4 regions of the Bacillus sp. KNSH39 genome follow, and region 3 is predicted to be linked to each of the others. Evidence: riboswitches for the same ligand, from Rfam matches in the RefSeq annotation. Region 3 holds a riboswitch; each other region holds the start of a gene.

Evidence for each region. A riboswitch is a leader RNA that binds a small molecule or an ion and turns the genes downstream of it on or off. The one in region 3 is predicted to bind S-adenosylmethionine.
Region 1: linked by a shared signal. The riboswitch ahead of ACUL40_RS21785 (cyclase family protein) and the one ahead of ACUL40_RS08035 (M20 family metallopeptidase) in region 3 are both predicted to bind S-adenosylmethionine.
Region 2: linked by a shared signal. The riboswitch ahead of ACUL40_RS27265 (Na+/H+ antiporter NhaC family protein) and the one ahead of ACUL40_RS08035 (M20 family metallopeptidase) in region 3 are both predicted to bind S-adenosylmethionine.
Region 4: linked by a shared signal. The riboswitch ahead of ACUL40_RS20795 (peptide ABC transporter substrate-binding protein) and the one ahead of ACUL40_RS08035 (M20 family metallopeptidase) in region 3 are both predicted to bind S-adenosylmethionine.

What each region holds. Positions count from the first base shown of each region.
Region 1 is NZ_JBQXYO010000001.1:4,252,896-4,255,098, reverse strand. Features, by position in the region: gene ACUL40_RS21790 (PRK06851 family protein) at 1-492, opposite strand, end outside; SAM riboswitch class I at 642-754, shown strand; gene ACUL40_RS21785 (cyclase family protein) at 840-1,472, shown strand; gene ACUL40_RS21780 (hypothetical protein) at 1,501-1,881, opposite strand; gene ACUL40_RS21775 (ATP-binding protein) at 2,111-2,203, opposite strand, start outside.
Region 2 is NZ_JBQXYO010000001.1:5,300,605-5,302,807, reverse strand. Features, by position in the region: gene ACUL40_RS27265 (Na+/H+ antiporter NhaC family protein) at 1-1,062, opposite strand, end outside; SAM riboswitch class I at 1,157-1,262, opposite strand; gene ACUL40_RS27260 (DUF402 domain-containing protein) at 1,383-1,901, opposite strand; gene gltP (glutamate/aspartate:proton symporter GltP) at 1,970-2,203, opposite strand, start outside.
Region 3 is NZ_JBQXYO010000001.1:1,602,862-1,605,064, reverse strand. Features, by position in the region: gene ACUL40_RS08045 (RNA-guided endonuclease InsQ/TnpB family protein) at 1-227, shown strand, start outside; partial or broken gene ACUL40_RS08040 (AAA domain-containing protein) at 371-898, shown strand; SAM riboswitch class I at 975-1,076, shown strand; gene ACUL40_RS08035 (M20 family metallopeptidase) at 1,165-2,203, shown strand, end outside.
Region 4 is NZ_JBQXYO010000001.1:4,053,260-4,055,462, forward strand. Features, by position in the region: gene ACUL40_RS20795 (peptide ABC transporter substrate-binding protein) at 1-1,275, opposite strand, end outside; SAM riboswitch class I at 1,408-1,512, opposite strand; gene ACUL40_RS20800 (aldo/keto reductase) at 1,665-2,203, opposite strand, start outside.

The sequences.
Region 1 (2,203 bases), 2.7 Mb from region 3:
TTTATTAAAATCTATATTATCAATATATATCTTCTCCCACTCATCATGTATAACCAATGCCTCTTTAAAACGTGCGTAAGCAGACTGAAAAGCTTTGCTTGCTTCTGAAACAAATCTTTCAATTTCTAACTTCTGCTTTCTTAGTTTATCTGAGTCCCAAGCAATTCCTAAATTTATATACTCTTCAACAACTCCTGGCATTTTTGGCTCAATAACATGCGGCGATGTCCCATCAACAATTCCTACTTTTAATTTTGGGATAATTACACCATCAACCGATTTATTATCAGAAGAACAATGTAAAAATTCAATATCATATCCTTTTTCAATCCATTCACGACCTATTGCCTTTATTAAAGAAGATTTTCCCGTTCCTGGGCCACCCTTTAAGATAAATAATCTGTCTAATCCTTTTAAATTCTCTTCGTATAAATTGTGAAATCCCCTAGCTGTATTACCACCAGCATAATAATTTAATACATTTCCTGTCACTGCACTCACTCCTTCGCAGCATTCTATTTACATAAGCTACAATATGCGAGCAGCTTTATTTGGGTGAATACCTATTTTGTATTGCACGCAAAAAGGAAATGAATTACAATTTAACTATCGGAAAATTCCGATTTTAAAAACTGAATACTTCTTTATCAAGAGAGGCAGAGGGACCGGCCCTTTGAAGCCCAGCAACCTCAGTTTATACAAACTGAATAGGTGCTAATTCCTGCAAAATGCAATGCATTTTGGAAGATAAAACTCAACTAGCATGTAAAGCTCATCTTTCTTGATACTGAAGGATGAGCTTTTTATTATTTGAAAAACATATATTGGAGGTATGTAAAATGAAAGTAATTGATTTATCACAAACATTTGAAAATAATATGTCTCAATTTCCTGGAACACCTAAAATACAACTAGAAGCTGTTACAAGTGTTGAAGAATCAGGATATCAAGTTACAGATTTTCATTCTGTCGTTCATGTTGGCACGCATTGTGATGCTCCTGCGCATTTTATTTCAGGCGCAACGACCATCGATCAATTACCGCTGGATCAATTTGTAGGTGAAGCTGTTCTTATAGATGTAACACATATTCAAGAGCGAAAATTACCTAAGACAGTATTGCATAATACTGACATAAAAGAAGGTGATATTGTTATTTTTCATTCTAATCTATCCACAAAATGGAATACAGAAGCTTATGAGAAGGAAGCATTTTATCTTTCTGAAGAATTAGCTAAAGAACTAGTGCGATTAAAAGTAAAATCTATCGGTTTAGATTTCATTTCTCCTGATGAAGTCACAACAGAAACATCACCGATTCATCACATATTACTAGGGAATGATATTTACTTAATTGAAAACTTAACAAATCTAGATGCTATCGAAGCAAAACGTTTCTTTTTCTCAGCAGCACCTTTAAAAATTAAAAATAGTGACGGTGCTTTCGCAAGAGCATTTGCTGTTATTTTTTAAACATAGCCTATAAAAAAAGCAAAGGCCACTACTGGTCTTTGCTTCTATATTTTCTATTTAAATTAAGAAAGAATTGTTCCACACGAGGACGCACCCAAGCTAAACAATCTATCTCTTTCTTCTTTGTGCAAGCTATCTCTTCTCCATCTACCATTTCAACAAGTTCTAGTTCTAACAGTTGCCTCGTGAATGCTAACATATTCACTTCTTCGGATGGATACTCTTCTTTTAATTTCTCCTCAATTTCCCCCAATAAAAAACCGTCACGCATCATTGCCAATGCATCAATCCAAAGTGGCGGCATTTCATATTTTTCTCCTGTAATTGTATCTTTTACAATATAATTCTTTTGCTCTTTTCGAAATTGAATCGTGTGTAAACATACAGTCGAATTTAATGTTAATTCCATCATACCACCTCTTTCATAATATCTGCATAGAAAAAAGGATGCGTGTGCACCCCTTCTTATCTTTTCATAACACTACTGAACCGCTACATGAGCAATCAATCTCATGTCGATATTTTCCTCCATTATAAACGAAGTATTTTATAAAAAAAACCCTTCTTGAAACATTTTATAAAATGTTTATATTTACACAACAAGAACACTTTTCTGAAAAATCTTTTCTCCCAATACATTAAAAGGTCGGCAAAAAAATTTCTACTTTCGTTCCTACTCCTACACTACTTTGGATCGTGATACTCCCTTGATGTTCCTTAATAATTTTATA
Region 2 (2,203 bases), 3.7 Mb from region 3:
AATATTTTTTGCAAGCGGGCCTGTAAAGATAATTGAAATCGTATTATTCGCTGTACACATATTCGTCATACTCACTAAACCAGCAATACCAAATTCCGCTCCTTTTTTCGAACGAATATTACGTGTTAATACATTCATTAAATATTGAATACCACCATTATATTGGATTAATTCAACCATACCGCCAATTAATATAGCAAGTAATACTAACTCCATCATACCGCCCATTCCAGTCGTTACACTTTTAAAGAAACTTTCTAACGTGTAACTTCCATCTATAAGGCCGATAACACCAGATAGTACAGTTCCACCAGTTAATACAATAAGTACATTCCAGCCAAGTAGCGCTGTAATAAGTACTCCTGCGTACGGTAAAATCTTTATCCAATCAAAGCTATGTGCTTTAATCTGCGTGTCACTTCCTGAAGTAACTATTACTAATAGTACAATTGTAATAATAGCCGCTGGTAACACAATTAAAAAGTTCGTTTTAAACTTATCTTTCATTTCTGTTCCTTGTGAACGAACAGCTGCGATTGTTGTATCTGAAATAAATGATAAATTATCACCAAACATCGCTCCGCCAACAACAGTAGCCATTGCAAGCGCAATTGAGATATCAGTTTGACCACTAATACCTACAGCAATCGGCGCTAATGCTGCAATTGTTCCCATTGAAGTTCCCATCGCTAATGAAATAAATGCACCAATAACAAAGATTCCAGCTACGATAAATCCTGGCGGTAAAATAGTTAACGCTAAATTAACAGTTGAGTCTACTCCGCCCATTCCTTTAGCAGTTTCAGAAAACGCACCTGCAAGCACAAAAATTAATACCATAATCATAATATCCGGATTTCCTGCACCTTTAGCGAACCGCTCTACTTTCACATTAAAACTTTCTTTACGATTCATCACTAAAGCGACTCCTACAGCAATTGAAATCGCTACAAGTATCGGCAATTTATAGAAATCACCTGTAATAATTCCAGAACCAATAAATAGCGCCAAAAATATTCCAAGTGGTAATAAAGCTAAACCATTTCCTCTCGTTTCTTTCAAAGTACCATCTCTCCCTAGTTTCAACCTTTTTCTAATGAATAACAAAAGACCTCTTCCGATGAGAAGAGGTCTTATACATCTATAAGAAACACTCTTCTCATCTTTCAAGCACACGCTTGCTGGATTTGGCACAGCACTCTGAAATCGAGTCCGCTGCCGAGGCATCGTAGGGCCAGTCCCTCCGCCTCTCTTTATAAGAAGGTTTCATATTTATTTTTTAATAATAATTTCTTCCCTAACTTTACTCGCTTACAAAACAAAAGTCAATTATTTTTTGTATAGATTTTTTTGGTAATTATACAAAAATTTGAATACAACAATCATTTTAACTTTTCGATTTCTTCTTCCAATATTGAAATCCAATAAAATTCACTATTTTTTATTGTTGCTAATATCCATTTCGTAGTGTGCCATGCTAGCTCATACTCTTCCTTCGTGACATCACCACTTTTATAAGCATCCTCTAGCTCCTCTTCATCTAATACATACACCTTACCGCTAGATAATAATACTACATCTAAATATAAATCATCAAAATACGGTAAACCACGATCGTCTATTTTATATTCTTTCGCCACATCGATATAATATTGCACTAATTTTTTCTGATCATCTAACATAGCGGTAATCGCAAAGTTTTTCCCGTCTATGAAATATTGAATCCACGTATACTGATCTGCTGCAATACAAAGTTCTTCACCATCATATTCTTTACAACTAGGCTCTCTCACCTTTTTTATATCCAGTATTCCGAGCATTCCCTCTTCCACTTGCTTAACCGTATAACTCTTTTCTATTAGTCTCTTCCACGAAGAACCGTCACCATATTTTCGTTTCATTATGTCTGCTCCTCTTCTATATACAGAAAAGCTCCCACATATTATGTGAGAGCTTGTTCATATTATAATTAAGCCGCTTGACCCTTTTCAGAAATCTCTTTTAAATAAGCTTGTCCTTTTTCAGCGTCATATTGACCTTCCCACTTAGACATAACTACAGCTGCTAAAGAGTTTCCTACAACGTTAACTGCTGTACGAGCCATATCTAAAATACGGTCAATACCAGCAATGAACGCTAAGCCTTCAGGTGGAATACCTACTGTACCAAGTGTCGCTAATAATACAACGAATGATACGCCCGG
Region 3 (2,203 bases):
AATGTTTGTCATACAAGTGCGAGAAGTACGGCATTGCGTATGTAAAAGCTGATAAATGGTTCGCCTCAAGCAAGATTTGCTCATGTTGCGGCGTAAAATACGACCATTCAGTTCAACCAGAAGGACAGTGGAGTTTAAAGATTCGTGAATGGCGTTGTGCTTCATGCAATAGCCATCACGATAGGGATGTAAATGCTGCGATAAATTTATCAAGATGGGTAAAATAAATGCTTGATAATAGGAGGTAACGATACTGCCTCGTGTGGAGTGTTATACCCCTCGTCCCTTCGGGGTTGCGAGAACACGATGAAGCACTAACTCGTGTAAATTTGATTGAATTGTATAGATTTAGTTAAGTTTATCGTATCGGAAGTTCATTCAATTATCAGATTGCCACTACATGCGCAAAAATTTATCGAGAAAACAAGCGTTATCACAATTAACAGCTCATATAGAACGTCACGGAGATGTGTATGATCGCACGACATCAAGACAATTGTGGGAACGGAAAATTTCGAAACGTTTACGCTGGTTTATGGAAATGAATCTTGAAGAGCCGAAAGGGCTATTAAAAGATATTTTAGCCGCAAAACGAAAAATTATTATTTCACTTCCAAGTACAAAACAAGTGGATAAGCGAGTATGGCAAGCGTTAATGCGTACAAATGCACAGATAATAGTTTATAGTGATGGACCAGTTCCACTGAAAAATGTAAAGTTACAAAGACAAAATAAAGCATTCCCGTTTATCGTAATTGATGATGAAATCTTCTGGGCAGGCGCACCGCTCACATCTCAAATGATATTTGAAGGTAGCACGGAATTTCCGTACGTATGTGCAAGACTGCAAGCACCAGAAACAATTGGTGTATTAAAAGGATTTTTAGATATTCGGTAAATTCGGATAGGAATTCCTTGACTTTTACTTGGAATGAACTTAGAATAAAAAATAATTTAATGTAATTTTATGAAAATTCTTATCACGAGAGGTGGAGGGACTGGCCCTATGATACCTCGGCAGCGGATTCGTTATGAATACTGTGCCAATTCCAGCAAGGTAACTTGAAAGATAAGAAAGAAGCTCATTTTGATTGTATATACAGAAGCCTCTTTCTATCTTTTAGAAAGAGGCTTTTTTACGTGAAAATAAAAGGAGGAAGAAAAATGGGAGCGACAGGAGTAGCGTCACAAAGAAAAACAATTGAAGAGAGTATCGAAAGAAATAAGGAAAAGTACATAGAAACAAGTCATGATATTCATGCGAATCCGGAGATTGGAAACCAAGAGTTTTACGCATCAAGAACGTTAAGTTTATTACTAGGTAGTGCAGGGTTTCAGTTGCAGCACAATATAGCTGGACATGAAACGGGATTTATCGCGCGAAAAAGCTCTGGAAAACAAGGACCAGCAATCGCATTTTTAGCTGAGTATGACGCTTTACCAGGACTTGGCCATGCGTGTGGTCACAATTTAATTGGCACAATTAGCGTTGCAGCAGCGATCGCATTATCAGAAACGCTTGAAGAAATTGGCGGGGAAGTTGTCGTTTTCGGAACACCAGCTGAAGAAGGAGGACCGAACGGTAGCGCAAAATCGAGTTATGTAAAGGCAGGCTTATTTAAAAATATTGATGCAGCGCTTATGATTCATCCGAGCGGAAAGACAGCAACAACGAGTCCTTCACTAGCAGTCGATCCACTTGATTTTCATTTTTACGGAAAAACAGCTCACGCTGCAGCTTCGCCAGAAGAAGGGATTAACGCATTAGATGCGGTTATTCAGCTCTATAACGGTATTAATGCACTTCGCCAACAACTTCCGTCAGACGTGAGAATTCATGGCGTCATTACAGAAGGAGGAAAAGCACCTAACATTATTCCTGACTATGCCGCGGCTAGGTTTTTCATCCGTGCAGCAACGCGAAAAAGATGCGCGGAAGTAACAGAAAAAGTAAGAAACATTGCTGAGGGAGCAGCGTTAGCAACAGGTGCGAAAGTAAAAATCCATCAATTCCAAAATGAAATCGATGAATTACTCGTAACAAAAACATATAACGATATTGTAGCGGAAGAACTAGAACTATTAGGTGAAGATGTAAATCGTAAAGAAAGAGTAGGAATCGGTTCAACCGACGCAGGAAACGTAAGTCAAGTCGTACCGACAATTCATCCGTACATTAAAATCGGACCAGATGATTTAATTG
Region 4 (2,203 bases), 2.5 Mb from region 3:
ACGCGGCTGAGGTTTTATATTTACTATTAATCCATCTAGATTCTTTTCTAGTTGTCCTTTTAAGAATTCACCAGTTTTCTTATCAAGGTCAGCATCACTCGTTAATAATTCTAATGTTATCTTTTCAGAACCAAGCTCTTGTTTAGCTTTTTTCCATAACTCTTGTGCAGATTTTGTATCAACTTTTGTTAAATCGCCGTTTGCAGTACGGAAGTCTTTTCCTTCAGGTCCTTTTGCAAAGTTTTTTGGAACGAGACCAAATGTTGGTGTAGAGCCATCATTTAATAACGTATTTACAAAGGATTTTCTATCAATTGTTTGATCAATTGCTTGGCGTGCAGAAACGTTTTGAAGTACTTTGTTTTGTTGATTCATACGTAAAAATTGTACGCCTACGTTTGGACGTTCTTTAAAGTTAGCATCCTTTTTATATTTATCGACGAAGTCAGATGTTAGTTTTATACGATCTAATTGTTTTGACTCGAATAAATTTACTTCTGTTGATTTTTCTTTTACGACATTAAAATTGATTTCTTCTAGTTTGACAGTATCTTTATCCCAATAGGTAGGGTTCTTCTTAAATTTAAAGCTTTGTTCGTGCTTCCAATCGCTTAGTGTAAAAGCTCCATTGTACAAGATTGTATTATCTTCTAAAGCGTACTTATCACCTTGTACTTTAAAGAATTCCTCATTAATTGGTAGAAATGTTGGGAACGCTGTTAAGCTAATAAAATAAGGAACAGGACGCTCTAATTCTACCTCAAACGTATGGTCATCAACTGCTTTTACACCAAGTTGGTCGGCTGGAAGTTCTTTGTTGTTAATTTTTGTTGCGTTTTTAATATCAAAGAATAAAAATGCATATTCAGAGGCTGTTGCTGGATCTACGGCACGTTGCCAAGCGAACACAAAATCTTTAGCTGTAACAGGAGTGCCGTTTGACCATTTTGAATCTCGCAAATGGAATGTGTATTTCGTTTTATCGCCACTTACTTCATGAGATTTTGCAACACCAGGAACAGGTTTGTTACCTTCACCAAGATTATACAAACCTTCAAATACGTTTCTCATTACTTGACCAGAATCAGTATCTGTAGCACGAGCCGTATCCATTGTTCGTATTTCAGTAGGTGAAGATAAGTTTAAAACCTGTTTACTAGGTGCCTCGTCTTTTGCATTTGCTCCGCTTGCTTCGTTTTTATAACTACCGCAACCAGTTAATAAAATACTTACTCCTACAACTGATGCAATACCGGGTACAAACTTCTTTTTCATTTGATTTTCCTCCTAAATAATTAAGTTTGGATGATGATGAGGGAAATGAAAAATAAAAAATCCCTCTTTTCATATTGAGAAAGAGGGATTTTTACGTACAAGTTATGCACCCGTATATAAACGAAGTCCCTCATTCTATCTTTCAAGCATAAAGCTTGCAGGAAGTGGCACAGTATTCAAAATGAACCTGTTGCCGAGGTTTCAAAGGGCCAGTCCCTCCACCTCTCTTGATACAATGAGTAAACGAATAAATTTTATTAATTTTTGTGTTTCTTTGATAATTCAAAATCTTACACCTTGAATAATGAAGTGTCAACTAAATGAAATATAGTTTAAATTTTCAGTTTTATTAAATAGAAAAACCACTGCATATGGCAGTGGTTTTTCTACTAGAAGTTAAAGTTATCTGGATCTGGACCAACGCGACGATCTTCATTTAAAGCTTGAATTGCTTTCATATCATCAGCACTTAATTCAAAGTCGAAGATGTTTGCATTTTCAATAATGCGATGTTCTTTAATTGATTTGGGAATTGTTACAACTTCGTTTTGTAAATCCCAACGTAAAATAATTTGCGCAGTTGATTTATTATATTTTGTCGCAATTTCTTGTAACGTTGGATTATCTAGTAGTTGTCCTTGCATTAATGGTGACCAAGCTTCAAGCTGGATATTATGTTCTTTACAGAATGCATGTAGCTCTTCTTGTGCTAAACGTGGGTGATATTCCACTTGGTTGACCATTGGCTTAATTTCAGCAATTTCAAATACGTCTTGTAAGTGGTGAATGTGGAAATTACTCACACCGATAGCGCGAACACGGCCATCTTTATAAAGTTTTTCTAATGCTTTCCATGATTCAGTATATTTCCCTTTTACAGGCCAATGTACTAAATATAAATCTAAATATTCTAGACCTAATTTCTCTA